Regions from separate parts of the Aestuariimicrobium soli genome, predicted to be linked through region 1. Evidence: predicted binding sites of a transcription regulator. Region 1 holds the regulator's gene; each other region holds the start of a gene.
What was found. Region 1 encodes HrcA, which represses chaperone genes, less so after heat shock. Its sites were predicted from a motif close to TTGGCACTCGNNNNNNNCGAGTGCCAA; they were not measured.
Positions count from the first base shown of each region.

Region 1 (7,775 bases):
CTAAGCTGTCCCCTCGTGACAGCCACCCCCGCAGCCAGCCCCCGCACCTCCCCCGCCTACGCCGATGCCGGCTCCCCGCACTACGCGATCCTGCTCGCCGGCATCTCGGTGGTGGTGATCCTGTCGAACATCGGCGCCTCGAAGGGGGTGCAGTTCGGCCCGGTGATCACCGACGGCGGCTTCTTCCTGTTCCCGCTGGCCTACATTCTCGGCGACGTGATCACCGAGTTGTACGGAGCCAGGGCGGCCCGGCGGGCCATCGCCATGGGCTTCGTCGCCGCGATCCTGTCGGTGCTGTGTTACTGGGTGGTGATCGCCCTGCCCGGCTTCGACGACGACTACGGACGAACCAAGCAGGCGGCCCTCGAAACGGCCCTGGGCCCCGTCTGGCAGATCGTGCTGGCCGGCCTGTTGGGCTACGCGGCCGGCCAGACCCTGAACTCGCTGGTGATGGTGGTGATGAAGCGCCGCAGCGGAGAGCGCGGGCTGTTCGCGCGGCTGGCCTCGTCGACGGGCCTGGGTGAGTTCGTCGACACGCTGGTGTTCTGCACGGTGGCCGCGACGGCGATCGGCATCACGGGCGTGGGCCAGTGGGCCAACTACACCTTCTTCGGATTCCTCTACAAGGTGATCGTGCAGTACGCGGCGATGCCGGTGACCGCCTGGGTGATCGGGTGGCTCAAGCGCCACGAGCCGAGTTACCGCCCGTGCTGATCACTCGGGTCGTGACCTGGGCCCCGCGAGGCGTAGAACCGCCCCAGGAACTCGGTGCGGAAGGCATTGAAGTCACCCGCGCGCACGGCCGCCCTGATCTGGTCGACGAGCCGCACCGTGAACCGCTCGTTGTGGATCGTCGCCAGCGTGGCCGCCAGCATCTCCTTGGCCTTGAACAGGTGGTGCAGGTAGGCCCGGGTGTAGTGGGCGCACGTGTAGCAGTCGCAGTCGTCGTCCAACGGCACGAACGCCCGGCGGGATGCCGAGGTGTTCACGTTGAATCGTCCGTCGTGGGTGTAGATGGCGGCGTTGCGCCCCACCCGGGAGGGGTTCACGCAGTCGAAGGTGTCGGCGCCGGCCTCGACGGCGGCGAAGAAGTCGTCGGGTTCCGAGATGCCCAACAGGTGTCGGGGCTTGTCGAAGGGCAGTTCCTCGGCGACCCAGCCGACGATGGTGCCGAGGTTCTCCTTCTCGAGCGCGCCCCCGATGCCGAACCCGTCGAAGGCCTGACCGTCGATCCGCATGGCCCCGAGGTCGCGGGCGGCCTTGCGCCGCAGGTCTTCGTACTGTGCTCCCTGCAGCACCCCGAACAACGCCTGGTAGGGCTTGTCGGAACGCTCACGCGTGAGCGAGGCGTGGGCGGCCAGGCAGCGTTCGGCCCACAGCCGGGTGCGTTCCAGCGACTCCTCCTGGTAGGCACGGGTGTTCATCAGCGTCGTCAGTTCGTCGAAGGCGAAGATGATGTCGGCGCCCAGCTCGTGCTGCACCCGCATGCTCACCTCGGGCGTGAACCGGTGCTTCGTCCCATCGAGGTGGCTCTTGAAGGTGACCCCGTCGTCGTCGACGTGGGCCATGCGTTCCTTGCCCTCGGCGATCACGTCGTCCGACGAGACCCGCGAGGCGTCCATGGCCAGCACCTTCTTGAAGCCGGCCCCCAGACTCATCACCTGGAAGCCGCCCGAATCGGTGAACGTCGGGCCGGGCCAGTTCATGAACCGGCCCAGGCCGCCGGCCTCGTCGACCAGATCGGCGCCGGGCTGCAGGTACAGGTGGTAGGCGTTGGCCAGCACCGCCTGCGCGCCCGTCTCGGCGATCGTCTCGGGCAGCACGGCCTTCACCGTCGCCTTGGTGCCCACCACCACGAAGGCCGGGGTCTCGATGTCGCCGTGCGGGGTGTGGATGACGCCGGCGCGCCCCAACCCGTTGTCGAGCACGGCATCGGGGGTGAAGCCGAACGTCACCGTCGCACCCCCGCCAGTGCCCTCAGCTGCGCGATCGCGACCGCCGCGGCCGTCGACGAGCGCAGCACGCCGTCGGAGATCACCACCGGGCGAGCCCCCGCCCGGGTCAGCAGCTCCAGTTCCTCGGGGGCGATGCCGCCCTCGGGCCCGACGATCACGGTGATCCGTCCGGTCGTGGGCAGGGTGAGTTCGGTCAGGGGTTCGGTGGCGTCCTCGTGCAGCACCAGGGTCAGGTCGTCGTCGCTGCGCTCACCGGTACCGGCACCGGCGAGCGCGGCCGCCAACTGCTTGGTGGTGAGCACCTCGGCGCCGACGTGAGGCACCCGGAACCGACGCGACTGCTTGGTGGCTTCCCGCGCCGTCGCCGCCCACTTGGCGAGCCCCTTGTCGACCTTGGCATCCCACCGGACGATCGACCGGTGCGACTGCCAGGCCACGATCTCGTCGCAGCCGATCTCGGTGAGCAACTCGATCGCAAGTTCGCCGCGGTCGCCCTTGGCGAGGGCCTGCACGGCCCGGAACCGCACCGGCGGTTCGGGGGTCTGCAGCAGTTCGGTCACCTCGAGGGCCAGCCCGTGCTTGCCCGTCTCGGTCACTGTGCCGCGCACCGCGGAACCGTGGCCGTCGGCGACCAGCACCGACTCCCCCACCCGCAGGCGCTTCACGACGGCAGCGTGTCGTCCCTCGTCCCCGACCAGGTCGACCCGCGACCCGACCCGGGCGCCGGCGATCTCGCCGAGGAAGAGTGGGTCGGTCATCCGCCGAAGGCCTCCTTCAGGCGCCCGAAGACACCTTTGCCGTGCTTGGTGACGGCCGGGGTGATCGAGGTCTCGTCCCGCAGTTCGGCGAGGCGGGTCAGCAGGTCGCGCTGCTCGTCGTCCAGCTTGGTGGGCGTCTGCACGAGCAGGGTGACACCGAGCTCACCACGGCGGCCGCTGCGCAGATTGGGCACCCCTCGTCCGTCGACCACGAGTCGGGTACCCGACTGGGTGCCGGCGGGAATCTCGATCGACACCTGCCGGTCGTCGGCGTCAGTGTCGTCGCGCTCGGCCTCGAGAGTGGCGATCTGCACCGTGGTGCCCAGAGCAGCGGCGGTCATCGGCACCCGCAGGATGGTCTCGAGGTTGTCGTCCTCGCGGGTGAAGGTTTCGTGGTTGGAAACGATCAGTTCGACGTACAGGTCGCCGGCCTGACCGCCGCCCGGCCCGACCTCGCCCTGGGCCTCGAGGTGAATGCGGTTGCCCGACTTCACGCCCGCCGGAATCTTCACGTTGATGGTGCGCTGGTGGCGCACGCGGCCCTCACCCGAGCACTCGCTGCACGGGTTGGTGACGATCGAACCGAACCCGCGACAGGTGGGGCAGGCCTGCGAGGTGCGGATGTCGCCCAGGAACGAGCGCTGGATCTGGGTGATCTCGCCGTGGCCGTCACAGGTGGTGCAGGTCACCGGCTCCGACCCGTCCTCGGAGCCCTTGCCCGTGCAGCTGGGGCAGATCACGGCGGTGTCGATGGTGATCGGCTTGGTGAGCCCGAACGCGGCCTCGGCGAGCGTCAACTGCGTGCGGACGAGGGCGTCCTGGCCGCGACGCACGCGGCTGCGCGGCCCCCGCGACGACTGGGCCCCGAACATGGCGTCGACCAGATTGGTGAAGTCGAACCCCTGTGCCCCGCCGAAGCCACCGAACCCTTCGAACCCCTGAGCGCCGCCGAAGCCACCGTAGCCCGAGCCCATCGGGTCGCCGCCACGGTCGTAGACGGAACGCTTGTTGGGGTCGTGCAGCACCTCATAGGCCTCTTGCACCTGCTTGAACTTCTCGGCCGAGTCGGCATCCTGCGCGACGTCGGGGTGCACCTTCATCGCCATCCGGCGATAGGCCTTCTTGATCTGCTCGGGGGTGGCGTCACGATCGACACCGAGAACCTCGTAGTAGTCGGTCTGGGAGGGGCTCATCTGTTGCTTGTCATCCTTCTGTCAGGAAGTTGCCGAGATAGCGGGCGACGGCGCTGACGGAGGCCATCGTCTGGGGGTAGTCCATGCGGGTGGGGCCGACGACGCCGAGACTCGCCCAGGCTGCCGCTTCGGGACCATACGCCGCGGCCACCATCGAGGTCGAGCGCAGTTCCTCGACCGAGTTCTCGTGACCGATGCGCACGCCGATGGTCTGACCGGCTGCGGCGTGGGCCTGGGCGGTCTCGCCGAGCAGCCGCAGCAGCACGACCTGCTCCTCGAGCGCCTCGAGCACCGGCTTGACGGTGGTCTCGAACTGGTCCGAGAAACGGGTGAGGTTGGGCACACCCGCCACGGCCACCCGGGCGGCGGCGCGATCGGTGGCCAGCAGGTCGAGCAGGGTGGCGACCACGGCGGTCGCGGCCATGGCGTCATCGGGCGGAACCTCGCCCAACAGCGTGGTGAGGGCGGCGGCGGCCTGGGCGGTGGCTCGTCCGATCACGGTGGCGTTCAGCTTGCCGCGAAGGCGGGCGAGCATGGCCTCGTCGTGGCCGGGCAGCTCGATCACCTGCTGCTCCACCCGGCCGGTCGAGGTGATCAGCACCACCATCACGCGGTCGGGGGTGAGGCTGACCAGTTCGACGTGGCGGACGATCGCCGAACTCGACACCGGGTACTGCACGATGGCGACCTGCTGGGTGATCTGGGCCAGCAGGCGCACGGTGCGCAGCACGATGTCGTCGACGTCGACGGCGCCAGACAGGAAACTCTGGATGGCCCGGCGCTCGGCCGCCGACAGCGGCTTGATGCTGGCCAGCCGGTCGACGAAGATGCGATACCCCTTGTCGGTGGGGATGCGACCGGCGCTGGTGTGGGGCTGGGTGATGTAGCCCTCCTCCTCGAGCACCGCCATGTCGTTGCGCACGGTGGCCGGGGAGACGTTCAGCTGGTGGCGCTCGACCAGGGCCTTCGAGCCCACCGGCTCGCGGGATTCGACGTAGTCGGTGACGATGGCGCGCAGCACCTCGAGCTTGCGATCGTCCATCGGTCACCTCCTGAGCTGCTTCGACTGAGCTGGTTCAACTGGGCTGGCTGGCACTCCGCCCGGGCGAGTGCCAGTGTACCGCTACGCTCGTGGGCATGGAGATCTCACCTGACCAGCTGTCGCTGTCGCCGTGGCGCGAGGTGGCCGACCGCGTGTGGGTGGCGGTGGCCGAGCCCTGGTCGGTCAACATCGGCCTGGTCGTCGGCGACGCCGCCGTGATGGTCATCGACACCGGTTCGCTGCCCGAGCAGGGCGCGGTCATTGCGACCGCCGCAGCCGAGCAGGCCGGGCGACCGGTCACCCACGTGGTGGTGACGCACGCCCACACCGACCACGCCGATGGGCTGCCCGGCTTCGGCGATGTCGTCTCGATCGCCCACGAGAGCGTGCCGGCGGCGGTCACCCACCCGATCTCGATGGTCAAGGCCGTCGACCTGGGTGGCGGCTCGCGCGCCGAGATCATTCACCACGGACGAGGCCACACCCAGGGCGATCTGGTGGTGCACCTGCCCGAGCGCAATGTCGTCTTCACCGGCGACCTGCTCGAGGCCGGCGCCGACCCCCAGTTCGGCGACGACACCACCGTCGAGGCGTGGGCGGCCACCCTCGACGGCATGCTGGGAGCGACCAACGACCACACCCTGTTCGTGCCCGGCCATGGGGCCGTGCTCGACCGGCAGGCGGCCTTCGAGCAGCGGGCCAACGTGTCAACCATCTACGGCCAGGCCGAGCAGTTGGTGCAGCGCGGAGTGAAACTCGAGCAGGCGCTGGAGGCGCTCGACCACCCCGAGGTCGACGGTCGGCCGCATCCTGGCGCCTCGCAGTGGGCGTGGCCGTACTCCACCGCGACCATCAAGGTCGCGCTGCCGTTGGCCTACGCCGAGTTGGCGGCCAAGGGCGTGCAGCCGCGGACGAGCCTGCCGCTGTTGGGTCGCCTCTGAGCTGAGGGCCCGACGAAGCGGGGACGAAAATCCACGCGCGAAATGTCGGACCCCCCGCCTACGCTGATCGGTGCCATGAGCACCTCCCTGAGCCCCGCCCCGACCGTCCAGACGACCGCCCACCCCACCGCCACCCGCACCGTCGACTGGCGGCGCGTGCGCACGCCCGTGAACACCGTCGCGTTGGTCGTGCTCGCCATCGGGTCGCTGGCGATGGTGCTCGGCAACGTCTTCGCCGGCCAACTCGCGCAGCAGCCGACGTGGGACCTCGTCCGCTGGCTCGCCATCGCCATGGTCGGCGGATCGATCCTCGACATGTTCGGCCGCTACCTGTGGTTCGGTGAGATCGACCGCGTCGAGGGTGGGCTGCGGCGCGACCTGCTCGACGCCGCGCTCAACCAACCGCTCGCCCACCTCGGCGAACAGGCCGTCGGCGAGGTGCTCGACCGGGTCGACGACGACACCCGCGAGGTCGGCAACCTGATGCGCTGGCAGTCCTGGATGGTGCTCCGTGCACTGTTCGGCGCCGTGCCCATGTGGATCATCGCCGGGCTCACCTGGTGGCCCGCGTGGATCATGTTCCCGGCCTTCGCCGGGCTCACCTGGCTCGGCATGCGCTCGCTGCTCAAGCCCATCCAGGAACGCAAGATCGTCGAAGAGGCCGCGTGGACCGACCATGCCGCCGCCCTCGAGGAGGGCATCGCCGGCCGCGACGACCTGCGCACCAGCCTGGGTCAGTCGTTCGCCATTCGGCGTCTCGCCCAGTTGTCGGCCGACGTGCACCGCACGTTCAAGGCCGTGCTCGACCTGGAGAAGAAGATCCTGCTGCGGGGCATCATCCTGCTGAACGCCCTGCTGGCCGCGGTCGCGGTCACCGGCGTCGTCATGGCCACCGCCGGTCACACCTCGGTGGCCCAACTGGTCACCCTCTTCCTGATCACCAGCCAGTTCGTCGGGGTCGTCGGCTTCGTCGCCGAACAGATGCCCGACATCCAGGCCGGTCTCGGTGCCGTCGCCCGCCTGCGCCAGATGATGGCGCTCGAGCCCGAGCCGGTCGGCGGTCGGCAGATCACCTCCGACGAGGTCGACCTCGACTTCCGCCACCTGACGTTCGCCTACGAGGAGGGCACCTTCTCGCTGCGCGACATCACCCTGCACGTGCCCGCCGGGCAGACGCTCGCGCTGGTCGGGCGATCCGGTTCCGGCAAGTCGACGCTGGCCTCGCTGATCAGCCGCGCCGTCGAACCCCCCGCTGGCAGCGTGCTGCTCGGGGGCGTCGACGTGCTCGAGCTCGACCTGCAGAACCTGCGGCGCCAGGTCGGTGTGGTCACCCAACGCACCGAGATCCTGGCCGGCACCCTCGCCGACAACATCACGCTGTACGCCGACCTGCCCCGCACCCGCGTGGTCGAGGTGGTCGAGGAACTGGGCCTCACCGACTGGGTCGCCGGCCTCGACCAGGGCCTCGACACCCTGCTCGGCCCCGGCGGCACGACGTTGTCGGCGGGCGAGGAACAGATGGTCGCCTTTGCGCGCCTGCTGATCCGCGACGTGCACGTCGTCGTGCTGGACGAGGCGACTGCCCGCATGGACCCCCTCACCGAGGCGCGCGTCGTCGCGGCCTCCGACCGCCTGCTGCGGGGGCGCACGGGACTGCTGGTCGCCCACCGGCTGTCGACCATCGCGCGCGCCGATCTGGTGGCGGTGATGAGGGCGGGCGAGGTCGTCCAGTTCGGACCACAGGCTTCCCTCAGCCACACCGACGGGCCGTTCCGCGACCTGCTGCTCTCGGCGGGCAGCGCCGGCCTGGGCGTCGAGTCCGACGGCGGCTCCGACGACGGTGACCAGCCCGCGGAGGCCGTCGGCAGCGCCCGACGTCGCCGCGA
Region 1 covers NZ_JBPJSQ010000002.1:469,331-477,105, forward strand. The annotation lists gene ACSDQ9_RS03480 (queuosine precursor transporter) at 16-714, shown strand; gene tgt (tRNA guanosine(34) transglycosylase Tgt) at 699-1,955, opposite strand; gene ACSDQ9_RS03490 (16S rRNA (uracil(1498)-N(3))-methyltransferase) at 1,952-2,713, opposite strand; gene dnaJ (molecular chaperone DnaJ) at 2,710-3,906, opposite strand; gene hrcA (heat-inducible transcriptional repressor HrcA) at 3,917-4,948, opposite strand; gene ACSDQ9_RS03505 (MBL fold metallo-hydrolase) at 5,044-5,889, shown strand; gene ACSDQ9_RS03510 (ATP-binding cassette domain-containing protein) at 5,965-7,775, shown strand, end outside.

Region 2 (7,775 bases), on a different contig from region 1:
TGCGTGCAGCAGGTTGGCCTCGTCGTCGAGACCGGACGATCGCAGCAGCTCCCGCGTGCGGGCATCGGCGTCGGTGGCCGCCGTTGACTGGGCGGTCAGCACGAGGGCGGCCAGCTCGTCCGGGGTGAGGCGGACGGCCGCGGCGCGGAACTCGATGGCGACCGGGGCGCCGCCGGCGTTGACGGTGAGGTCGAGTTCGGGGAGCGAGGCCGTGCCGGTGATGGCCTGGAGCTCGGTCTGCAGAGCGTTGATGCGGGCCGCCGTGCGCTCGTTGTCGAGCCGGAACATCTCGTCGACCTGCGGGCCGGTGAGTCCGGTCAGGTCGGGCACCTCGAAGGGCGCGGTCTGCTTCATGCGTTGCACCGCCGCTCCGAAGTCCTCGCCGTCGGCCAGGTCGTCGAGGGCACTCAGCCAGGCGTCGAACTGCGGGTCGGCGGGAAGCGGAAGCGGCGGGGCCGCGGGGGCCGGCTCGGGGTCGGACGGCCGCTCGTCGCGGGCGGCCGACTCGTCGTCGACGCTGGGCGCCGCTCCGGTGATCAGGTCGGAGAAGGCCGGGGTCCACGCGGCCACCTGCCGGTTCGCGGCCCGAACCGCCAGTCGGTGGGCCAGCATCAGCTGCCGGTTGAGGCTTGCCGTCGAGGTCTCGGACAGGGCCTCGTCGAAGCTGAGGCCGGTGAGTCGTCCGCCGGCGTCGACCCGCACCCTGACGATGCCGTGCTGGCCCTCGCCGCCAGCCGCCGCCAGGGCGGCCTGGGCGTTCGCGGCCTCCTGCAGCATCGTCGCGGTGTGCGCCTCGAGGCTGTCGAGCAGGCCCTGGATGCTGAAACTGCCGCCGTCGGGCAGGTCGACCTCCTGCTGGAACAACTGTTGGGCCAGGGAGTCGGAGGTGCCGTCGTCCGAGGGGTCGCCGGGGGAGATCGTCATTGATCCACCGTAAGTCGCCCCGGGGTCAGCGGCCGGTCAGCGGCCAGCCAGTGTCGACGGCGGCTGTCGGCGGCGGGATGCCCCGGCTCCGCCCCGGGTGACCACGGCGATGACCGTGCCCCAGACCACGACCATCGCGGCCACGTTGAGCACCGTCAGCAAGGCCACCGAGGCGCCGGTGTTGGCCGGCATGTCGGCCGGGACGACCACGGTGCGCTTGCCGAAGGTGGTGACATTGCTGGCCCGACCGTTGGTGAGCCGGTTGCGGGCCACGACGGCCACCTGACCCGAGAGCTCGTGACTGCTGGACACCGTCGTTCGCGCCAGTTCCTGTCGCTCCCAGGCCACGGTGGCCTCGCACGCATACATGCGCCACAGGGTCGTCCACGATCGGGAGCACGAGATCACGTCGGCCCGCCCCCGGTCGATCACCGTCGGCGACAGTTGGGGTCCGAAGGGGGCGGCGATCAGGGGAGACAGCACGATGAACCAGACGAAGCTGAGCACCACCCCCACCAGGATCGGCCTGGCCCCGCGAGGCATCGGCCGTCGCTGGGCCTTCAGCCAGGCGGCGCGCTCGTCGTCCGTCATCGCCTCGAAGTTGGGGCGGTCGGGGCCCTCGGTGGTCATGGGGGGAGTCTTGCACCGCCCGGGTTGATCTCGCGAGGAAGGGATTGGCACTCGGGTTGAACGAGTGCCAGCGCGGTACTAAGTTGGTCATTGGCACTCGCCCGTGGTGAGTGCCAAACCGAACGGGACGACACCGCGACGACGCCCCGGCCGGACACCTGAACTGACACGTGGCGCATCGCCACCAGCAACAGAAAGGGGTTTGACGTGGCAACCACGATCAAGCCGCTCGAGGACCGCGTCCTCGTCCAGCCTCTCGACGCCGAGCAGCAGACCGCTTCGGGTCTGTACATCCCCGACACCGCCAAGGAGAAGCCCCAGGAGGGCAAGGTCGTGGCCACCGGCCCCGGTCGCATCGACGACTCCGGCAACCGCGTGCCCCTCGACGTCGCCGAGGGCGACGTCGTGATCTTCTCCAAGTACGGCGGCACCGAGGTCAAGTACGACGGCCAGGAGTACCTGCTTCTCAACGCGCGCGACATTCTCGCCGTCGTCACCAAGTGAGGTGACACTCCATGGCCAAGACTCTGAAGTTCGATGAGGAGGCGCGTCGCTCGCTCGAGCGTGGCGTCGACATCCTCGCCAACACCGTCAAGGTGACCCTCGGCCCCAAGGGCCGTTACGTGGTGCTCGACAAGAAGTGGGGCGCCCCCACCATCACCAACGATGGTGTGACCGTGGCCCGCGAGGTCGAGCTCTCCGACCCCTACGAGAACCTTGGCGCCCAGCTCGCCAAGGAGGTCGCCACCAAGACCAACGACGTCGCCGGTGACGGCACCACCACCGCCACAGTGCTGGCCCAGGCGCTCGTGCACGAGGGCCTGCGGGCCGTCGCCTCGGGTGCCAACCCGATCGGCCTCAAGCGCGGTATCGACAAGGCCGTCGAGGCCCTCGTCGAGGAGCTGCGTTCGGTGTCGCGTGCGGTCGAGACCACCAGCGACATGGCGTCGGTGGCCACCATCAGCTCGCGCGACGAGCAGATCGGCGAGCTGATCGCCGAGGCGTTCGACAAGGTCGGCAAGGACGGTGTCATCACCGTCGACGAGTCGAACACCTTCGGCACCGAGCTCGAGTTCACCGAGGGCATGCAGTTCGACAAGGGCTACCTGTCGCCCTACTTCGTCACCGATGCCGATCGCATGGAGGCCGTGCTCGAGGATCCCTACATCCTCGTGCACTCCGGCAAGATCAGCTCGATGAACGACCTGCTGCCGCTGCTGGAGAAGGTCATTGCCGCCCACGGCACCCTGTTCATCGTGGCCGAGGACGTCGACGGCGAGGCGCTGTCGACCCTGGTCGTGAACAAGATCCGCGGCACCTTCACCTCGGTCGCCGTCAAGGCTCCTGCCTTCGGTGATCGTCGCAAGGCCATGCTCGAGGACATCGCCATCCTGACCGGTGGTCAGGTGGTCGCTCCCGAGGTCGGCCTGAAGCTCGACCAGGTGGGTCTGGAGGTGCTCGGCCGCGCCCGTCGCGTCGTCGTCACCAAGGACAACACCACCCTGGTCGACGGCGCCGGATCGTCCGACGAGGTTGCCGGTCGCGTCGCGCAGCTGCGCGCCGAGATCGAGCGCACCGACTCCGACTGGGACCGCGAGAAGCTGCAGGAGCGCGTCGCCAAGCTGGCCGGCGGTGTCTGCGTGATCAAGGTCGGCGCCGCCACCGAGGTGGAGCTGAAGGAGAAGAAGCACCGCATCGAGGACGCCGTCTCGGCCACCCGTGCGGCCATCGAGGAGGGCATCGTCGCCGGTGGCGGCTCCGCCCTCGTCCACGCCTCGAAGGTGCTGGCCGACGGCCTGGGCCTCGAGGGCGACGAGAAGACCGGCGCCCAGATCGTGGCGAAGTCGGTCGTCGAGCCGCTGCGCTGGATCGCCGAGAACGGTGGCGAGCAGGGTTACGTGATCGTCTCGAAGGTCGCCGAGCTGGAGCCGAACCACGGCTACAACGGCAAGACCGGTGAGTACCAGGACCTCGTCGAGGCCGGGGTCATCGACCCGGTCAAGGTGACCCGTTCGGCTCTCGCCAACGCCGCCTCGATCGCCGGTCTGCTGCTCACCACCGAGACGCTGGTCGTCGACAAGCCCGAGGACGAGGACGAGGACGGCCACCAGCACTGAGCTGGAGCTGCCCTCGCACCCTGAACCGGGCGTGATGTGACACCGCGGCCCCCGACCAGACCGGTCGGGGGCCGCGGTGCGTTCTGGCTGAGGTCTTCTGGGCCCGCCCCGCCCCGCCGCAATCCCCGCCCCGCTCCGCCCCGCCCGCTCCGCCCCGCCCCCTCCGCAAACTCCCACGAAAGAGTGCGACTCTTAGGAAACTTCCTGCGGGCCGCACTCTTTCGAGAGAGTCTGCGGACGACAGTGGCGTCCCGAAGGGTGCCGGCTGTGGGGCGCTCGCCGATGGGTGCCGGGGCGAGTGGGGATCACGCCCGTCGCGAAGCAGGCTTGGCCGCGTCGTCCCGGCGGGGGCCGCGCGGATAGACTGACGCGCATCCCCCTCTGAAAGGTGCGCAGTGACCGTTCCCGCAGACCTGTCCCCGGCTGGCGTCCCCCTGGCCTTCGAAACCCTGGGCCTGACTTTCGACGACGTGCTGCTGCAGCCGGTGGCCTCCGACGTGATTCCCTCGGAAGTGGACACCTCGGCCAAGGTCTCGCGGCGGATCAGCGTGAAGATTCCGCTGGTCAGCTCCGCGATGGACACCGTCACCGAGACCCGGATGGCCGTCGCCATGGCCCGTCAGGGCGGGCTGGGCATCCTGCACCGCAACCTGTCGATCGCCGATCAGGCCGCCATGGTCGACCAGGTGAAGCGCTCCGAGGCCGGCATGGTCGACGAGCCGATCACCATCACCCCCGACGCCACCCTGCGCGAGGCCGACGAACTGTGCGCCCGCTACCGCATCTCGGGTGTGCCGGTGGTCAACTCCTCGCTCGAGTTGCTCGGCATCGTCACCAACCGTGACATGCGTTTCGAGGACGACGGCTCGCGCCTCGTCCGCGACGTGATGACCCCGATGCCGCTGGTCACCGCCCCGGTCGGCGTCACCGCGGACGACGCGCTGAAGCTGCTGGCCCAGCACAAGATCGAGAAGCTGCCGATCGTGGACGGCCAGAACCGCCTGCGCGGGCTGATCACGCTCAAGGACTACGTGAAGTCCGACCGCTACCCGCTGGCCAGCAAGGACCCTCAGGGACGACTCCGCGTGGGCGCGGCCATCGGCTTCTGGGGTGACTCGTGGGAGCGCGCGATGGCGCTCGTCGAGGAGGGCGTCGACCTGCTGGTGGTCGACACCGCCCACGGTCACTCGCAAGGGGTGGTCGACATGATCAAGCGGCTGCGCGCCGAGAAGGCCTGTGCCGATGTCGACCTGGTCGGCGGCAACGTCGCCACCTACGAGGGCGCGAAGGCGCTCGTCGAGGCCGGGGTCGACGGCATCAAGGTCGGGGTCGGCCCCGGCTCGATCTGCACCACCCGCGTGGTGGCGGGCGTGGGTGTGCCGCAGGTGACCGCGATCCACCAGGCGGCGCGGGCGGCTCGTCCGGCCGGTGTCCCGGTGATCGGCGACGGCGGCCTGCAGTACTCCGGTGACATCGCCAAGGCGCTGGTGGCCGGGGCCGACACCGTCATGCTGGGTTCGCTGCTGGCCGGCTGCTCCGAGTCGCCCGGTGAGCTGGTGTTCATCAACGGCAAGCAGTTCAAGAGCTACCGCGGCATGGGCTCGCTGGGTGCGATGGCCGCCCGCGGGCGCAAGGCGTCCTACTCCAAGGACCGTTACTTCCAGGGCGACGTCACCTCCGACGACAAGATCGTGCCCGAGGGCATCGAGGGTCAGGTGGCCTTCCGCGGGCCGCTCGAGGCCGTCGCCTACCAGCTCGTCGGGGGGCTGCGGCAGTCCATGTTCTACTCGGGCGCCCGCTCGATCGACGAGTTGCACGAGAATGGGGCGTTCGTCCGGATCACGTCGGCGGGCCTGCGCGAGTCGCACCCCCACGACATCCAGATGACCGTCGAAGCCCCCAACTACTCCTCCTCCAAGAACTGAGGCCCGCAGTGTTCGACATCGGCCGTAGCCCGCGCGCCCAGCGTGCGTACAACCTCGACGAGATCTCGATCGTGCCCTCGCGGCGCACCCGCGGTGTCGACCAGGTGAGCCTCGCGTGGAAGATCGACGCCGTCGGCTTCGAGTTCCCGATCATCGCCGCCCCCATGGACTCGGTGATGAGCCCCGCCACCGCCATCGAGATGGGACGACTGGGCGGTCTCGGCGTGCTCAATCTCGAGGGGCTGTGGACCCGCTACGAGGACCCGACCGCGCAGCTGGCCGAGCTGGCCGCCATCAGCGACCCCGTCGAGGCGACGGTGGCGATGCAGCGCATCTATGCCGAGCCGATCAAGGGTGAGCTGATTCGCGCCCGCATGAACGAGATCCGCGAGGCCGGGGTGCCGGCCGCCGGGTCGTTGTCGCCGCAGAACACCCAGGCGTTCGCCGCCGACGTGGTCGCCTCGAACCCCGACTTCTTCGTGATCCGCGGCACCGCGGTGTCGGCCGAGCACGTCTCCGACGAGGTGGAGCCGCTCAACCTCAAGGAGTTCATCTACGAGCTCGACGTGCCGGTGATCGTCGGCGGGTGCGCCAACTACCAGACCGCCCTGCACCTGATGCGCGCCGGCGCCGCCGGAGTGCTGGTGGGCTTCGGTGGGGGAGCCACCGGCGCGAACCGTGACGTGCTCGGCATCGAGGTGCCGATGGCCTCGGCCATCGCCGACGTCGCCGACGCGCGCCGCGACTACATGGCCGAGTCGGGCGGGCGCTACGTGCACCTGATCGCCGATGGTGGCATGGGACGATCCGGAGCCATCGTCCGCGCCCTCGCGTGCGGGGCCGACGCCGTCATGGTGGGCACCCCGCTGGCTCGCGCCCAGGAGGCCCCCGGTCAGGGCTGGCACTGGGGCGCCGAAGCCTGGCACGAGACCCTGCCCCGGGGCCGCCGCACCCGCGTGGAGCAGGTCGGCACCCTCGAAGAGGTGCTGTTCGGCCCCTCGCGGGTCACCGACGGCACCATGAACCTGGTCGGGGCGCTGCGCCGCGCCATGGCCACCACCGGCTACACGGACCTGAAGGAATTCCAGCGCATCGAGCTGGTGGTGCACTGATGTCTGCCGAGGCGGCGGTTCCCGCCGAGTTGGCCCGCCTGCGGTCGTCCATCGACAACATGGATGCAGCGCTGATCCACCTGCTGGCAGAGCGGTTCAAGGTGACCCAGCGGGTGGGGGAGTTGAAGGCAGATCTGGGCCTGCCGCCGGCCGATCCGACGCGCGAGCAGGCGCAGATCACCCGGCTTCGGCAGTTGGCCGAGGAGTCGCATCTCGACCCGGAGTTCGCCGAGAAGATCATCGGGTTCATCGTGGCCGAGGTCGTGCGCAACCACGAGGTGCTGCGCCGCGAGGCCGAACAGCTGCCCTGATCGGGCCTCGCGCCCGAACGAGATCTGGGCGGGTGGGCTCAGGCCAACACCGATCCGAAACGGTGTCACCCTGCGAGTTTGTGCCACCAGATGGCAACTTCACGCACGGTGACACCGTTTCGGATCGGTGTGTCCGGACGAGGGCCCGCGACCGAGGGGCTCAGATCTCGAATTCCGGCGCCAAACCGGTGTCGCCGGAGAACGAGGCGAACCCGTTGACTCCCTGGCCGGCGGTCGCGAACTGCTTCTCGCGGATGTGCGAGGGCGCCGCCAGAACCGTCTCACCAGCGGGAACGTCCTTGATCACCAGGGCGGCCGAGCCGATCTTGGCGTCGTCACCGATGGTGATGTTGCCGATGATGGCCGCGCCCGCGCCGATCACGACCCGGTCGCCCAGAGTGGGGTGACGCTTCACGGGCTGCAGGCTTCGTCCGCCGAGGGTGACCTGGTGGTACATCATGCAGTCGTCGCCGATCACGGCGGTCTCGCCGATCACGACACCCATGCCGTGGTCGATGAAGAACCGGCGCCCGATGGTGGCGCCGGGGTGAATCTCGATGCCCGTCAGGAAGCGGCTCGCCTGCGAGACCACCCGGGCCGCCGGACGAAGCCGGTCCGAGGTCGTCCACATCGAGTTCGCCACCCGGTGCAGCCACACGGCGTGCAGGCCCGAATAGGCCACCGCGACCAGGGCCCGGGAGCTGGCGGCGGGATCCTCGCGCATCGCTGCGTCGATGTCCTCACTCACCCGCTCCC
Region 2 covers NZ_JBPJSQ010000011.1:52,352-60,126, forward strand. The annotation lists gene ACSDQ9_RS12400 (YbaB/EbfC family nucleoid-associated protein) at 1-924, opposite strand, end outside; gene ACSDQ9_RS12405 (hypothetical protein) at 961-1,554, opposite strand; gene groES (co-chaperone GroES) at 1,762-2,058, shown strand; gene groL (chaperonin GroEL) at 2,070-3,671, shown strand; gene guaB (IMP dehydrogenase) at 4,085-5,596, shown strand; gene ACSDQ9_RS12425 (GuaB3 family IMP dehydrogenase-related protein) at 5,605-6,708, shown strand; gene ACSDQ9_RS12430 (chorismate mutase) at 6,708-7,019, shown strand; gene cysE (serine O-acetyltransferase) at 7,180-7,775, opposite strand, start outside.
Region 2: groES (co-chaperone GroES) is a predicted target of HrcA. The motif match lies at 1,599-1,625, and genes of this name have one in related genera.

Region 3 (7,775 bases), on a different contig from region 1:
GCGGAACGCGAACGTGCACCACAGGAATCGGGGATCGCCGAGCAGGCCGTCCTCGACGAGCTTGCGGGCGCGCAGCACCAGCGGGTGGCAGCGCGTCCACATCGCCTCCATGCAGAAGACGCCGTGGGCGCGGGCGGCGTCGATGATCGCCGTGGCGTTCTCGAGGGTGTCGGCCATCGGCTTCTCGATGAGCACGTTCTTGCCGGCCTCGATCGCCTGGATGGCCTGCTCGCGGTGCAGGTTGTGCGGTGAGGCGATGTAGACGGCGTCGAGGTCGTCGCGGGCGAGCAGTTCGTCGTACGAGCCGTGCGCATGAGGCACCGCGTGCCGGGCGGCGAAGTCGCCGGCGCGGTCGAGGGAGCGGGAGCCCACGGCCACCAGTTCGGCCTCGTCGGGCAGGGTGGCGAGCGAGCGGGCGAACTTTTCGGCGATGTTCCCGGGGGCGACGATGCCCCAGCGGACGCGGTCGCCGGCCACCGGCTTGAAGGTGTCGGTCATGCGCCCATCCAAGCACGCGCGCGGGGTGGCCTCGACTGCCGTTCGCGGATTCTCATGGGCCTCACAGGGACTAATGACATGGCTGTGATTCCCACCTACACTGGGGCACATGTCTGCCGCCGCCCACGAGTCAAGCTCTGCCGTCGAAGCGTCCGCGCTCAGCGCGCGCGACCGCGAGATCCTCGACTTCGAGGACAGCTGGTGGGCAGCCCCGCAGGGCAAGGAGGCCGAGATCATGGAGCGCTTCTCGGTCAGCTCCGCGGTCTACCACCAGATTCTCAACCGACTGTTGGACGACCCGGCTGCCCTCGCGCACAAGCCCCTGCTGGTGAAGCGGCTGCGCCGGTTGCGCTCGGCCCGCCGCGAGCACCGCTCGGCCGGGCGTCTCAGGACTGGTCGCTGACCCCAGATCGTCCCCGTGGCGATCGGCCTCGCTCGAACAGCAGGGTGCGGGCCTGCCGCCAGCCCTCGCGCAGCGGACGCTTGGCGCGGTCGGTGTAGCCACCCAGCCTGAGGTCGGCGGCGCGTTCGAACGCGTTGGCCGAGGCCCGGTCGCCGGTGCGCAGCCACGACCACGCCATCGCCGCCGTGTAGAGGGGCAGGAAGGGCGCGCCCAGGCAGAAGGTCCACTGCCAGGTGTGGTGTTCCTCGTGTTCCAGCGTGCCGGGCCACTGCGCCTCGGCGTCGGCCCAGGTCGGGTGCGAGGTGATCACCACACTGCCGACGGTGAACGCCCCGGCCATCGGGAAGGGCAGGCGGTAGCCCTCGGCCATGGTCAGGCCCCGTGGCCCCCTCAGCACGCGACTGCCGCCGGCCCTCGCGATCGCGAGACCGAGCGGCGTCGACAGATTGGCCCAGTTGCCGAGGTTGCGCACGCGGGCCATCACCGAGGGGGTCGTGCGGGCTGAGGTGTCGTCCACGCCTCCATCGTGCCGGAACCGACGAAGACCGCGCCAGAGGGCGAGACGATCGCCTGCCGCCCGTGGCCACTCCTTTGCACTCGCATGGTGCGAGTGCTAAAAATGGGGTTGGCACTCGATGCGTCCGAGTGCCACCGGCAGGCTTGGTGAGGTCCCCATGGGCCGTCCGTCGCGGGCACCGACCTGGCGTACCGTTTCCGACGCTGGAGGACTTACCCCATGGCAAAGCTCATTGAGTTCAACATCGAGGCCCGCCGCGGTCTTGAGCGGGGCATGAACACCCTGGCCGACGCGGTCAAGGTCACCCTGGGCCCGAAGGGCCGCAACGTCGTGCTGGAGAAGAAGTGGGGCGCCCCCACGATCACCAACGACGGTGTGTCGATCGCCAAGGAGATCGAGCTCGAGGACCCCTACGAGAAGATCGGCGCCGAGCTGGTCAAGGAAGTTGCCAAGAAGACGGACGACGTCGCTGGCGACGGCACCACCACCGCCACCGTGCTGGCTCAGGCGCTCGTCCGTGAGGGCCTGCGCAACGTCACCGCCGGTGCGAACCCCATCGAGCTGAAGAAGGGCATCGAGACCGCCGTCAAGGCCATCTCGGACCAGCTGCTCGACCAGGCCAAGCCGATCGAGACCCGTGAGCAGATCGCTGCCACCGCGTCGATCTCGGCCGCCGATCCCGGCGTCGGCGATGTCATCGCCGAGGCCATGGACAAGGTCGGCAAGGAAGGCGTCATCACCGTCGAGGAGTCGAACACCTTCGGCATCGACCTCGAGCTGACCGAGGGCATGCGCTTCGACAAGGGCTACATCTCGCCCTACTTCGTGACCGACACCGAGCGCATGGAGGCCGTGCTCGACGATCCCTACATCCTGATCGTCAACTCGAAGGTCTCGAGCCTCAAGGATCTGCTGCCCGTGCTCGAGAAGGTCATGCAGTCGGGCAAGCCGCTGCTGGTGATCGCCGAGGACGTCGACGGTGAGGCCCTGGCCGGCCTGATCGTCAACAAGATCCGGGGCACCTTCAAGTCGGTGGCCGTCAAGGCTCCCGGCTTCGGCGACCGCCGCAAGGCCATGCTGACCGACATCGCCATCCTCACCGGTGGCCAGGTCATCTCCGAGGAGGTCGGCCTGTCGCTCGACACCGTCACCCTCGAGCTGCTGGGCAAGGCCCGCTCGGTGGTCGTCACCAAGGACGAGTGCACCATCGTCGACGGCGCCGGCGATGCCGAGCAGCTGAACGGTCGCGTCTCGCAGATCCGCAAGGAGATCGAGAACTCCGACTCGGAGTACGACCGCGAGAAGCTGCAGGAGCGCCTGGCGAAGCTGGCTGGCGGCGTGGCCGTCATCAAGGTCGGCGCCGCCACCGAGGTGGAGCTCAAGGAGCGCAAGCACCGCATCGAGGACGCCGTGCGCAACGCCAAGGCTGCCGTCGAGGAGGGCATCGTCGCCGGTGGTGGCGTGGCCCTGCTGCAGGCCGCCAAGGCTGCCAACGTCGACGGGCTGACCGGCGACGAGGCCACCGGCGCGCAGATCGTGTTCTCGGCCGCCGCTGCTCCGCTGCGCCAGATCGCCGTCAACGCCGGCCTCGAGGGTGGCGTCGTTGTCGAGAAGGTTGCCTCGCTCGAGCCCGGCCAGGGTCTGAACGCGGCCACCGGTGAGTACGTCGACATGATCGCCACCGGCATCATCGACCCCGCCAAGGTGACCCGTTCGGCGCTGCAGAACGCCGCGTCGATCGCCGCGCTGTTCCTGACCACCGAGGCCGTGATCGCCGACAAGCCCGAGAAGGCTGCGCCTGCTCCGGGCGCCGGTGACGGCGGCATGGGCGGCATGGACTTCTGATCGGCAACGATCCGAGTCCGGTCGAACCACCGGTCTGAACGACACGCCGACGGGCGGTCCTCGCAAGAGGGCCGCCCGTCGGCCGTTGTGCGCCAGACTTGTGCCATGTCGGGACTGCTCGAAGTGATTGCTCTGCACGAGAACGATGCGCGCCGCGCCGAGGAGGGTGGCGCCGACCGGGTCGAACTGCTCGGGTCGATGGACCACGAGGGCATGGCCCCCGAACCAGCGCTGGTCGAGCGCACCCGCGCCGCCACGTCGATCCAGATTCGTCCGATGGTCAGGCTGCGCGAGGGCTGGTCGACCGACGGGGGAGAGGCGACCCGCCTCAAGGGGCTGATCCGCGCCTACGTCGACGCCGGCGCCGACGGGGTCGTGGTGGGCTTCCTCAACGGGCTCGGCGAGGTCGACATCGAGGTGGTGCGCGACCTCACCACCGGCATCGGCGTGCCCTGGACCTTCCACCGCGCCATCGACTGGGCCTTCGACTACCGCAAGGCCTGGTCGACCGTGCTCGGCTTCGAGGGCTTCGACCAAGTGCTGACGGCCGGGTCGTCCCGGGGGTTGGAGCACGGGTTGGACGAGGTGCTGGCCGTCTGTCGGGACGAGCCTGCGGCCGCGCCGGTCGTGATGGCGGGCGGCGGGCTGAGCGCCGAGCACGTGCCGTGGCTGGTCAGGGCCGGAGTGCGGGCCTTCCACATCGGCACGCCCGCTCGTCCGGACCGTTCCTACAAAGCGTGGGTCGATGCCTCACTGGTGCACAGCTGGCGTGCGTTGATCGACACCGAGATCGGGCACCTCGGCTGATCCGGGTCAGCTGAACAGGCCCCCGAGCACGCCGCCGCTGGCGCTCTCGCTGGGAGCGTTCTGGCGCACCCAACCCTGGAACGCGTCGGGGTTGCGGGACTGCAGGAACAGTCGCCCGGGGCCGGTGAACTCGAAGACGAACCCCTCGCCGGACTTCATGGACTGCAGGGTTCGTCCGCGCACAGCTCGCCGCAGTTCGAAGCGCACCCCCAGGTCGTAGGCGACCACGTGACCCGTGTCGACCACCACGGTGTCGCCGGGCTGCAGGTCGACGACGTCGAGGGCACCGTAGACCGACAGCACCACCTGACCGTGGCCCGCGGCGTGCAGGCCGAAACCGCCCTCGCCGCCGAACAGGTTCGCCATGCCGCCCCACTTGGGGGTGACCTCGGTGCCATGGCTGTTGGCGAGCCAGCAGCCGCGGGTGACGAAGTACGGACGATCCGGGGTCAGGTCGAGCGCGATCAGATCCCCGGGCAGTACCGCGGAGACGTCGACCCATCCGCCCTGCGGACCGGCCGTGGCGGTGGTGACGAAGAAGGATTCGCCGGAGAGCACCGAGCGTTTGAGGCCGGCCATCAGCCCGCCGCCGGTGTCGGCGGAGATCTGCAGACCGGCCGAGTGCATCATCATCGAGCCCGACTCGATGCGCACCGGTTCACCGGGTGCCAGGTGCAGTCGCGCGACGGCGAACGAGGGCTGGTGACGAATCTGGGTCTGCATCGGCGGGCCTCTCGGTCGGTGTGCTGACCCTCATCGTAGGTGCGAGGCCGGTCAGCGTGGGAGAGGTCGCCGACGGGGTGCGAGCGGGCGCTGACGGGGTGGGCGCCGTTGCTGACCCGGTGGGGCGTCGACGGCGCCAGTACCCGATGATCGCGACCGTGAGCAGGCTCGGCCAGGGCGACCGGGCCCCGGCGGGGGATCACCCGACCGCCGATGACCGGCAGCCACGAGAACCAGCGCTCGCCCCAGCGCCGGGCCAACCCGACGCAGGCGATCGCCCCGCCCAGTTGGAGCACGTCGAGGGTGAGCACGTAGCGGATCGCCTCGGGGTTGGACCGGAACAGCGGCGCCAGCGCGAAGCCGGTGTCGGCGCCCGCCAGCATGGCGATGCGCCAGCCGATGGAGGGCAGCACGCTCGCCAAGCAGCCCCAACTGGCGAGGCTGGCCCAGCGCTGAGGGATGCGACCGGTGGCACCGGGGGCGAGCAGCTTCCGAACGCCAACCCCGGTTGGCTGCCTCGCTGGCCGGAGCCCAGGACGACCTGCACTCCCGGGTCGTGCACGCCAACGACGCCATCGATGACGAGACCGTGGCGCTCGCAGGGCGGCTCTACGGCGAGGTCACCGAGCGTCGGGTGGCGGTACTGCGGGTGGCCACCCGGCTGTGCCCGTACGGTTTGGTGCGACCCTACGTGGGCGGAGAGTTGCCCGAGTGGGCCGAGGATGCCTGCCTGGCGGCCGGTCGGGCCATCGCGGAGTTGGGTCGCTGAGGCCCGGCGCCAGGCCTTGGTCGGTGCTGGCCTCAGCCGATCGTGAACCCTCAGCCGATCGTGAACCCTCAGCCGATCGTGACCCTCAGCCGATCGTGAACAGGGCGAGGTCGCGGGCCCCGATCTGCGCGGTGTCGCGTTCCTCGCCCGACCAGACCTCGGTCACTCGTCCGTAGTCGGTGCCCAGCAGACCGGTCAGGTCGAGCACGTTCTCGGTGCCGTTGTCGACGCGCAGCAGCCCATCGCGCAGCGTGATATCGAGCGGACGAGTGGGCTCAGAGAAACTTTCACCCTGACCGAGCACGCCGACCGCGAGCCGACCTCCCGACAGCGGGCGCGCCCACACGTCGAAGCGGAACTCGCGGTGGATGCGGCGACCCTGCTGCCCGAGCGGGTCCTGGTTGATGGCCACCATGCGCGGGTTGATGAGCAGGTCGGCTACGGCGCGGGTCATCGTTCGCACGTCGTTGCCGGCCATCAGCGGGGCGGCCAGCAGCGCCCACAGCCCGACGTGGGAGCGGCACTCGGGCATGCTCAACCCGGGATTGCCGGCCTGCAGCATGTCGGGATCGTTCCAGGCTCCGGGCCGTGAGAACTGCTCCAGACCTCGCTGGGACTCGGCGAGCCAGCTGACGGAGCGGAAGGAGGGCTCGATGTCGGGGGTGGTGCGCCACAGGTTCGCCACGCCGGGGGCCCACTCCCACGGGTTGGTGCGGCCGTACTCCGAGATCGAGTAGACGTAGGTGCGGGGCGATTCGGCGATCAGCCCGCCCATGTGTTCGAAGGCCTGGCGGTAGCTGAGCCCGGTGTCGTCGCGGCAGGCCTCGCACCAGTCGTACTTGAGGTAGTCGACGCCCCACGAGGTGTAGGTGTCGAGGTCGTCGCGCTCGTGGCCGAAGCTGCCCAGCCCCTCGCCCGGATAGGCGTCGTAGATCATGGCGCAGGTGGCTCGTCCGGGAGTGAGGTACATGCCCAGCTTCAGCCCGCGCTGGTGAATCTGGTCGGCCAGCCAGGCCATGCCCTGCCCGAAGCGGACGGGATCGCTGGTCAGGTAACCGTCGGCCGTGCGGCGCGGCGCCTGCCAGCCGTCGTCGATCACCAGGTACTCGTAGCCGGCGTCACGCAGGCCGGTCGAGACGATCAGGTCGGCCATCTGGACGAGCTGTTGCTCGTCGATCTTGGTGCGGAAGGCGTTCCAGGAGTTCCAGCCCATGGGCGGGGTGGGGCAAGCAGCGAGCGGCATGGGCCCAGTCTGCCTGCCCTAGGCTCGCGGGGTGGACCCGGAATCGACGCTGACCCTGATCGCCCGTCGCCACGACCTGACGGGTGCCTTCAGTCGGCTGACCGAGGGGCAGACCAACCACGTGTTCACCAATGGACGCGAGGTGGTGCGGTTCGCCCGCGACCCGCTGCGCGGCACGGTCAGCGACGTCGGGGAGTTCGAGCGCGAGGCCTGGTGCGCCCGGGCGGCCGCCGCGGTCGGGGTACCGACGGTCGAGGTGCTGGTGGTCGACGAACTGCCGGCGGACGACCTCGAGTCGGGGCGCGTGCCGTACCAGGTGCAGCGATTCGTCGAGGGCACCCATCCGACGTCTGAGACCCCGGCGTTGTGGGAGCGGCTGGGGGAGTACGCGGCCAGCCTCGCGACGGTGTCGTTGCGCGATGCGCCCGACGGGCTGTTCAGTCGATTCGGACGAGACCTACCCCTGGCCTGGCAGCGGCACGTGGAGTACAACCTCGCCTCACTCGGCGATCGTGGCGACGGGGGCGACGGCGACCGGTTGCTCGCGCTGGGCGTGTACGAACCGGACGATCTCGACTGGTTGGTCGAGCGGACGAACGCCTGCCGGGCCCCGGGTGGTCGGTTCGGGCTGCACCACGGTGATCTCAATCCAGGCAACGTGCTGGTGCGACCCGACGGGGAACTGGTGCTGATCGACTGGGGGTCGGCCGCGGCTGGACCGGTGCCCTGGGGCGACCTGGTGCACCTGCACCGCATGGAGCACCTGTCCGGGGACAGGCTGCAGCAGGCGGCGACGTTCGCGGCAGCCTTCGGGGTCACGGCGGACGAGGTGCACGCCTCGCTCGGTGATCTCGACCTGCTGCAGGCCATGGATCTCGTCCGATGGGCCCTGGATCGGCGCCCGGATCTTCTGGCTGACCACGTCGAACAGGCGCGGGCGGTGGTCAGGCGGAGGAGCCGGGGTGAGCGT
Region 3 covers NZ_JBPJSQ010000007.1:15,685-23,459, forward strand. The annotation lists gene ACSDQ9_RS09450 (Gfo/Idh/MocA family protein) at 1-498, opposite strand, end outside; gene ACSDQ9_RS09455 (DUF3263 domain-containing protein) at 608-901, shown strand; gene ACSDQ9_RS09460 (hypothetical protein) at 885-1,418, opposite strand; gene groL (chaperonin GroEL) at 1,638-3,263, shown strand; gene ACSDQ9_RS09470 (copper homeostasis protein CutC) at 3,369-4,070, shown strand; gene ACSDQ9_RS09475 (TIGR00266 family protein) at 4,077-4,793, opposite strand; gene ACSDQ9_RS09480 (hypothetical protein) at 4,700-5,206, opposite strand; gene ACSDQ9_RS09485 (hypothetical protein) at 5,302-5,562, shown strand; gene ACSDQ9_RS09490 (alpha-galactosidase) at 5,648-6,805, opposite strand; gene ACSDQ9_RS09495 (phosphotransferase family protein) at 6,837-7,775, shown strand, end outside; gene ACSDQ9_RS09500 (SDR family oxidoreductase) at 7,750-7,775, opposite strand, start outside.
Region 3: groL (chaperonin GroEL) is a predicted target of HrcA. The motif match lies at 1,492-1,518, and genes of this name have one in related genera.

Region 4 (7,775 bases), on a different contig from region 1:
AACCCCTGCTTGACGCGCCCCCCGACCTGCTCGAGGTGGCGGCCCTGGCACGCGTCGTGGACGCCCGGCTGTTGGCCGCCGCGCTGCCCGGTCGCGGCACCCGCGACGGTCTGGCTCGCCTGGCCGCCCTCCCCGTGGTCGAGCGGGTGGGCGATGCCGTCGCGGTGCATGCGGTGTTGGCCGCGGCGATCCGTGCCCGCCTGCGCGCCACCGAACCCGAGCGCGAGAACGCGCTGGTGCGCAGGATCGCCGTGCACCTGGCGAACCGCGCGCGATTGGGCGACCTGGGAGCACTCCTGCGGCTCACCGAGTTGATCGAGAACCGGCAGGTGCGCGCCACCATCGGCCAGCACCCCGGCGACACCTTCCACGCCGACACTCCCACTCCCGGCGAACTCGAGGAGTTCGGACGAGCCGAAGGTTTCGCTCGGTCCACCGAGTGGCCGCAGGTACTGGCCTGGTTCGAGCGCTGGCCGAGCCAGGTGCGCGTGGTGCGCCGGGTCACGGGCGCGCCGGTGCAGTTGGGTTGCTACGTGCGCGTCTCAGACCTCACCCCGGGTGACCGGTTGTCCGACGGCCTGCTCGCGGCGGCCGCCGCGGTCGGGGTCGACCCGGCCCGAACGTTCGCTGGCGTCGTCCTCTTCGCCGACGTGGACGAGCACACGGCCCTGACGGCGACGCGGCTGGGATCGGGCGCCTTCATGCTGCAGCGCGGGGTGGGCGACCTGCAGACCATGCTGTTCCACTTCCCCACTCCGAACCGTGCCCCCGTCGTGCCCACCCCGCTGATGCACCCCACGCCGCCGGGCCTTCCGCTGCCGGTCGCGGTCAGCGACTTCCGCCCCTTGGGAGCCATCGGCACCGTCGAGGCGATGGTGCTCGCCGAGCGAGGCTTCCGACCCGAACGCGACCGCTCGAGCCTGCTCCTGACCGACACCGACCCCGCACGCATCGAGGCCCTGACGGCGGTGCTCGGCGAGGTCTTCTCCTCCAGCGAGAACGACCTGCGCATGCGCCGCGCGATCGAGTTGGTGCACCTCGGCCGCAGGCACTCCGAGCAACAGTGCCGAGAGACCCTTCACGTCAGTCGCCGGACCTGGTACCGACTGCTGCGCAGCGCCCGGGAACGCGTGCTGACTTCGTAAAACGTTGCGGTCGCCGGGCCGGAGTTCGTCCACACCCAGAAGAATTTCACGCGTGAATCTTCGGCACCGATGTGGCACTGAAACGGCGTTTTCTGCCAGCTAATCTCGGCAGTGGCCCACGAGGCCAGGGGGATGCAGCTCTGGGTGGTCTGCCCGGCACCACGACCATGTCGACACGGCGGGCAGATCACCCATGGAGCCAGCTGGTACCCTCACTCACCGACGGCGCGGGGGCGGCCTTCGTCCGACTCGATCGTTGTCTCGTCGGCCATTGTCTCGTTGAGGGTTGTCTCGTTGACGGTTGCCTCGTTGATGGGGGACTCGATCGCCTGGGTGTCGTTCGTGACCGGGATGCGGGGTGCCACGAGACCCGGAGCCGACAGGTCGATCGTGCGCACGGTGCGCGGCACCAGCGGCTTCGAGACATAGGTGGGCGTCGTCACCGGAATCGGGTCCCACAGCGAACCGGTCAGGGCGATCGGCCCGCTCAGTTCGACGCTGACCTCGTCACGGTCGGACGACGTCTCCCGCAGCTCCGCCGGCACCTGGAAGCTGATGGTGTCGTCCTCCCAGCCGGAGCGGATCAGATCGACCCGCTGGTCGAGGGTGCGCTGCAACGACACCACCGACCACCGCGCCACGGCGAGGAACGCGACCAGCACACCCCCGGGGATGGCGCAGGCCCACCAGGGCACCCGCGGCAGGGCCACCGGGAGAGCGGGCAGCACCAGCGGAAGCACAGCGGTGACGACCGTCAGCGCCACCAGCGTCAGGGTGACCCGTCGACGACGGATGGCGGCGGCCCGGTGTGACTGATTGACCTCGTACAGGGCGGCTCGCCGGGTCATGGGAGTGGAGACCTCACACTCGTCGGCATGCTCGTCGACCAGCACCCCGGCGCGACGAATCAGCGTCATCGACTCGGCGAAGGCCTCGGGTTCCTCCTCCTGGGCGCCCTCGGTGCGACGAGCGGCGAACCACGGAATCAGGTAGGCAAGACCGGCGATCACGATGATCGAGACGATGATGCCGGTACCCATGCGGAACACCGTACGGGTGACCCCTCAACCCTCGACCCAAGCTCGACGGTGTGTCGGGCAAACCCTTGACAGATTGCCGCAGGGGTGACCCCAGGGCGTGCTGAAGTGATGTCCGCACAACCAGCCGCACCCCTTCAGAAAGGTCTTCCGTGAAGAAGAAGCTCGCGTCCCTCGTCGTCGGCGCCGTCGCCGCCACCGGCGGTCTGCTGACCGCCACCGCCCCGCAGGCCCAGGCCCTGCCGATGTGCAACCAGGCCAACTGGGTGGCGGGAACGCTGCAGCCGACGTACTACGGATCGACCAACTGCGTGCTGATGCGAGGCGCCCAGGGTCAGGCGGTTCGGGCCCTGCAGTACATCCTGACCTGCGCCGTGGGCGACTTCCACCCGATTGACATCGACGGCAGCTTCGGCGACGACACCAAGTACGCGCTCATGGTGGCGCAGAACATGCTCGGCCTGCAGGCCGACGGCGTGTACGGGCCCCAGTCACGGGCGGCGTTGCCCAAGGTCTACGGCTATTCCGGCACCCCGGGACAGGGCACCTGGGGCGTCTCCTGTTCCTACCGTCTCTACCGCTGAGCGGGGCCGGTCAGTACAGGGGGGCCGGTCAGCCCAGCAGCACGCACCGCACCGAGCCGCCGGCGGTGACCACCTCGGTCTCGGCGTCCAGCACCACGAGCGCATTCGCCGTGGCCAGGTCGCTGAGCCGCTGGGACTCCCCGCCACCGATGACCTCGACGCGGTGCACCCCGGTCTCGTCCCTCACCCGGGCGGGCAACACGGTGGTCACCCCGGCCGGTGAACGCAACACGGTCGGGGTGATCGCCCTCACCAGGGGCTGCACGGCGGGCTCGACCCCCATCAGCGCCCGGATCAGCGGGCGTGCGAACAGTTCGAAACTCACGAACGCGCCCAACGGACGAGCCGGCAGCATCAGCATCGGCACCTTGTCATCGCCGATCAGCCCGAATCCCTGATCTCCACCGGGCCGGAGCGCCACCCGGGCGAAATCGGTGAGCCCCAGCTCCGGCAGCACCTCGCGCACCAGGTCGTCCGACCCATCGGCGACGCCACCGGTCGAGATGATCAGATCGGCTCGGATCAACTGGTCAGAGATGGTCTCGCGAATCTCGGCGGGGTCGTTCGAGACCACCCCTACACGCCAGACCTGGCAGCCAGCCTCCTTGGCGGCGGCGGCAATCATGTAGCCGTTGGCGTCGTGCACCTGATCGTCCGAGGTCAATCGACGACCCGGCTCGACCAGCGATCCGCCCACGGACAGCACGACCACGCGCGGGCGCGGACGCGCCAACACCTTGTCGAAGCCGAGTGCCGCCAGCAAACCCGCCGAACGGGCGTCGAGCAGCTGCCCCTCGCGCACCAGCACGTCGCCGTCGCTGACATCCGATCCGCGACCGACCACGTACTCACCGGACCGGACGGGTTCGAAGACCTTCACGGACTGCTCACCGCGGTCGGTGAAGGGCAGCGGCAGCACGGCGTCGGCCCCCTCGGGCAGTTGGCCGTTCGCCTCGACCCGGGCGACGGAACCCTCGGGGAGTTCTCGTCCCGGGGCGACGTCGACGACGGCGAACTCGAGCGGCTCGTCGTTGCTGGCGGCGGCCACCTCGTCCGATCGCACGGCGTAGCCGGCCTCCGTCGCCAGCGACAGTCGCGGCAGATCGGAGTGGGCCGTGATCTCTTCGCACAACGCGAGACCGAGGGCATCGAGCAACTGCATGCCGAACGGTGGCAGCGGTTCGACCAGCGACAGCAGGTAGTCACGGTGTGCGGCGTGGTCACGCAGCCCGTGCTCATCGGTCTCGGGGCCCTGGGGAAGGGTCGGCTTGGGGGGCTCCACCTCGACGATGGGCTCCTTCTTCTTGCGTCCGAACAGCGGCATGCTCCTTACGATAGGCGAATGACCACCCCCGACCCGCCGTCGACCGACCCCGATCTGCAGTCCGTGCGGCTCAGCAAGCAGCTGCTGCGCCAGGCCAGTCGGTCGCGGCGCGCCACCGTGTCGGACGAGGCCCGAGCTGCCGCAGACCGCGCGCGGAGCCGCCTGGTGTGGAACGCGCTGGCGCCCGGCGATCGGGTGGCGAGCTACCTGTCGAAGGCCCCCGAACCCGACACGCTGGCGCTCACCCGGGTGCTGGTCGAGGCCGGACGACCGGTGCTCGTGCCGGTGCTGCGCGGGGGCGGCGGCGAACCCGATTGGACGCTGCTGCGCTCGATGGACGACCTGCGGCCCGGGCCGTTGGGCATTCCTCAACCGGCGACCACAGGTCTGGGGGCGGACGCGCTCGGGCATGCCGACGTGATCCTGGTGTCGGGACTGGCGGGCACCCTCGACGGCGGGCGTCTGGGGGTGGGCGGCGGCTGGTTCGACCGCGCGCTGGTGCACGCCCGGCCCGATGCGCGGGTCGTGCTGATGCTCAACGAGTCGGAGCTGTGCGCCGAGCTTCCGCTGGAACGCCACGACCGGCGGGTGCGGACGATCGCCACCGAGGAGCGTCTCATCTCCTGTTGGTGAGGGCGCGCGCTGGGTTCCGGGACGGCGCTCTCCGCGCAATCTGTGCAGAATGCGCACCCGAAACGGGGTTCGTTCCCCACCTGAGCCGCGAAGGCGCGTTCGGGTGCTCGATTCACACACCGGCGGTCGCCCCACCGGACCCCGCGAACGGTGGCCGGTTCCTCGATCTCGCCCCCCGGCGTCTACACTGCCAAGGGCTGGCCCTGCCGCCCACTCCACGCAACACCGCCCAGAAGAGACGCCCATGCCCACCTATCAGTACCGCTGCACCGAATGCGGATCCGATCTCGAGGTCGTGCAGAAGTTCACCGACGACGCCCTGACCGAGTGCCCCACCTGTGGCGGCGATCTGCGCAAGGTGTTCAACGCGGTGGGCGTGGTGTTCAAGGGCTCCGGGTTCTACAAGACCGATTCCCGCGGCAGCAAGAGCGCCTCGACCCCGGCTGCCTCGAGCTCGGGGGCCGCCACGTCGGCCGGCTCCTCGTCCGCCCCTTCGACGTCGGGTGATCAGTCGTCGTCGACCCCGGCGGCCTCGAGCGATGCGGGTTCGTCCACCGCGGCGAAGGCCTCGTCCACCACCACGGCGAAGGCCAGCTGAGGCCCCTGCCATGACCGGGCTCGTGACCGAGACGTTCGACTTCGACGGTGGACGCCGGGTCACGGTGCACGTGCCCGACGGCACCCCTGAGGCGGTGGTGTACGCCGGCGACGGGCAATTGATCGCCCCTTGGGGTGCCGATCTCTCCTCGGTCGACGCTCCGCCCACCCTGGTCGTGGGCGTGCACCGGCTCGACACTCCCGGCACGAGCGGCGACCCCGAATCGGACGATCCCGAGCTGCGGCGCCTGGCCGAGTACTCCCCCGGCTTCGCCCCCGCGACCTTCGCCGCCCACGAGAACTTCCTGCTCAGTGAGGTGCGTTCGTGGGTGCGCGCACGGTTCGGCGTCGATCCACCGCGCGCCCGCACCGCGATCTGCGGCGTGTCGGCGGGCGGTGAACTCTCCCTCGCGCTGGGGCTGCGCCACCCCGACCTCTTCGGGCACGTCTTCTCGGCGTCACCGGGGGGTGGCTTTCGTCCGTCGGACGAGTGGCCCTCACCCCTGCCCGGCGCTTACCTGGTGGCCGGCCGGCAGGAGCCCTTCTTCCTCGACAACGCCAGCCGCTGGGCCGATGCGTTGCGCGCGGCCGGGGCCGAGGTGGTGTTCGAGGAACGCGAGGGCGACCACGGTGACCCGTTCTGGCGGGCGGAGTTCCCGCGCATGGTCGCCTGGGCCTTCGGCCGCTGAGCGCCGCGGCACATCGAGAGGGCCTCGTCAAGGGGTTGTGAGTAATCCACAGGCCGGTGGCTCTCGGAAAGAAACCCTGTGGACAACTGGGACGAATCGGCCCCCAAGCACCACAACTGAGGTGTGAAGATTGCCAGAGCCCGCGACTCCTTCGTTTCCGCCCTGCGCTGGCACCGGCGCACCCTGGCCGCCCTCGTGGCGGGGCTGGCCGTGCTGGGTGCCCTGTCGGTGCTGCGTCCGCCTGATCCCGTGACGGCGCCCGTGGTGGTGGCCGCCCACGACCTCTCCCCCGGTACCCGGCTCGCGGCCGCCGACCTGCGCATCGCGCACGTGCCGCCCGAGTTCATCCCCGCCGGCGCGCCCACCACCACGGACGAGGTGATCGGCCTGGTGCTGGTGGTCCCTCTGCCCGGACGATCGGTGGTGACGACGGCCGTCACGCTCGGCACGCGGCAGACCCGCCCCGGCGAAGTGCTGGTTCCGTTCCGCCTTTCCGACCCGTCGGTGGCCGCCCTGCTGAAGGTGGGCGACCTCGTCAACGTGGTCGCCCAGTCGACCGACGGCGGTTCGGCCACCATCGCCACCGGGGCGCGCGTGACCGCGTTGATGACCGACGAGCAGGCGGCCGGGCCCCTGGGCACGGGCAGCAGTTCCGAGCCCGGAGTCATCGTGATCGCGACCGATCCGGCCTCGGCCGCACGGGTGGCGGCAGCCTCGTCCACCGACGGGTTGGCTGTCACCCTCGGAACGCCCCGATGAGCCTCACCGGGGGGGCAAACCCGCCTGAACACAGGCAGACAATGTGCTGACTTTCCGACCACGCACGGGCCGCGTCAATGGCACCACCCCCGTACGGGCGGGTACGCTCCGACGGCGGAGTGGGTCCGTCTGCCCGAGTCTTCGGGCTGCCACTCCCACAACAGAAAGGGAGATCCCATGAAGGGCTTCAAGGACTTCATCATGCGCGGCAATCTCGTCGAGCTTGCCGTCGCGTTCATCATGGCCACCGCATTCGCCAAGGTTGTCGAGACCTTCACCGCCATCATTCTCGCCCTCCTGGGCAAGCTGGGCGGCACCCCCAACTTCGACACCCTGCGCCCCGGCGGCATTCCCGTCGGCGTGTTCCTGACCGCTCTGGTGGCCTTCATCATCCTCGCCGCCGTGGTCTACTTCGGCATCGTCAAGCCCTACGAGGCCGCCAAGGCTCGTTACGCGAAGGATCCCGAGGTTGTCGAGGAGGCCTCGCCCGAGGCCGTGCTGCTGACCGAGATCCGCGACCTGCTCAAGGCCCCCCGCGTCTGAGCACGAGCGCCTCGCCCACGGCGGCGCACCACCCCCAGTCGGGACCGTCCCGGCGACAGGTCGAGCCCCCACCACAACGGAGTGGTGGGGGTTCTTCCCTGTCCGGGGACGTTGGGGAGGTCACACGTTGCCGTGGTGCGGCGGACGATCCGCCAGCAGCCGCTGCTCGGCCGCACCGATCACGCGCGGCCCCTGTCGGCGGGTCGCCCTGAGCCCCGTCAGCCCGGTCAACCGCCTGACCTCGCCCAGCACGGCGTGGAACTGGCCCGCACCGAGGGCCGCCACTCGCTCGGCCGCCTCGGGGTGCGGCCACGGCAGTTCGGCCCCCTGCCGCTCGGCCCGGTGGGCTCGCAGCCGCTCGGCGTCCCACCCGGACGAGGCCAGCGCCGCCACCAGGGCCACCGGATGAGGGCCGACGGCCCCCGACGACGCTGCGAAGGACGACCCTGCGTCAGCCACTCCAG
Region 4 covers NZ_JBPJSQ010000007.1:54,236-62,010, reverse strand. The annotation lists gene ACSDQ9_RS09675 (ATP-binding protein) at 1-1,145, shown strand, start outside; gene ACSDQ9_RS09670 (hypothetical protein) at 1,358-2,185, opposite strand; gene ACSDQ9_RS09665 (peptidoglycan-binding domain-containing protein) at 2,335-2,766, shown strand; gene ACSDQ9_RS09660 (molybdopterin molybdotransferase MoeA) at 2,795-4,090, opposite strand; gene ACSDQ9_RS09655 (5-formyltetrahydrofolate cyclo-ligase) at 4,109-4,723, shown strand; gene ACSDQ9_RS09650 (FmdB family zinc ribbon protein) at 4,968-5,321, shown strand; gene ACSDQ9_RS09645 (alpha/beta hydrolase) at 5,332-6,009, shown strand; gene ACSDQ9_RS09640 (SAF domain-containing protein) at 6,133-6,768, shown strand; gene mscL (large conductance mechanosensitive channel protein MscL) at 6,946-7,311, shown strand; gene ACSDQ9_RS09630 (hypothetical protein) at 7,432-7,770, opposite strand.
Region 4: ACSDQ9_RS09650 (FmdB family zinc ribbon protein) is a predicted target of HrcA. The motif match lies at 4,891-4,917, and genes of this name have one in related genera.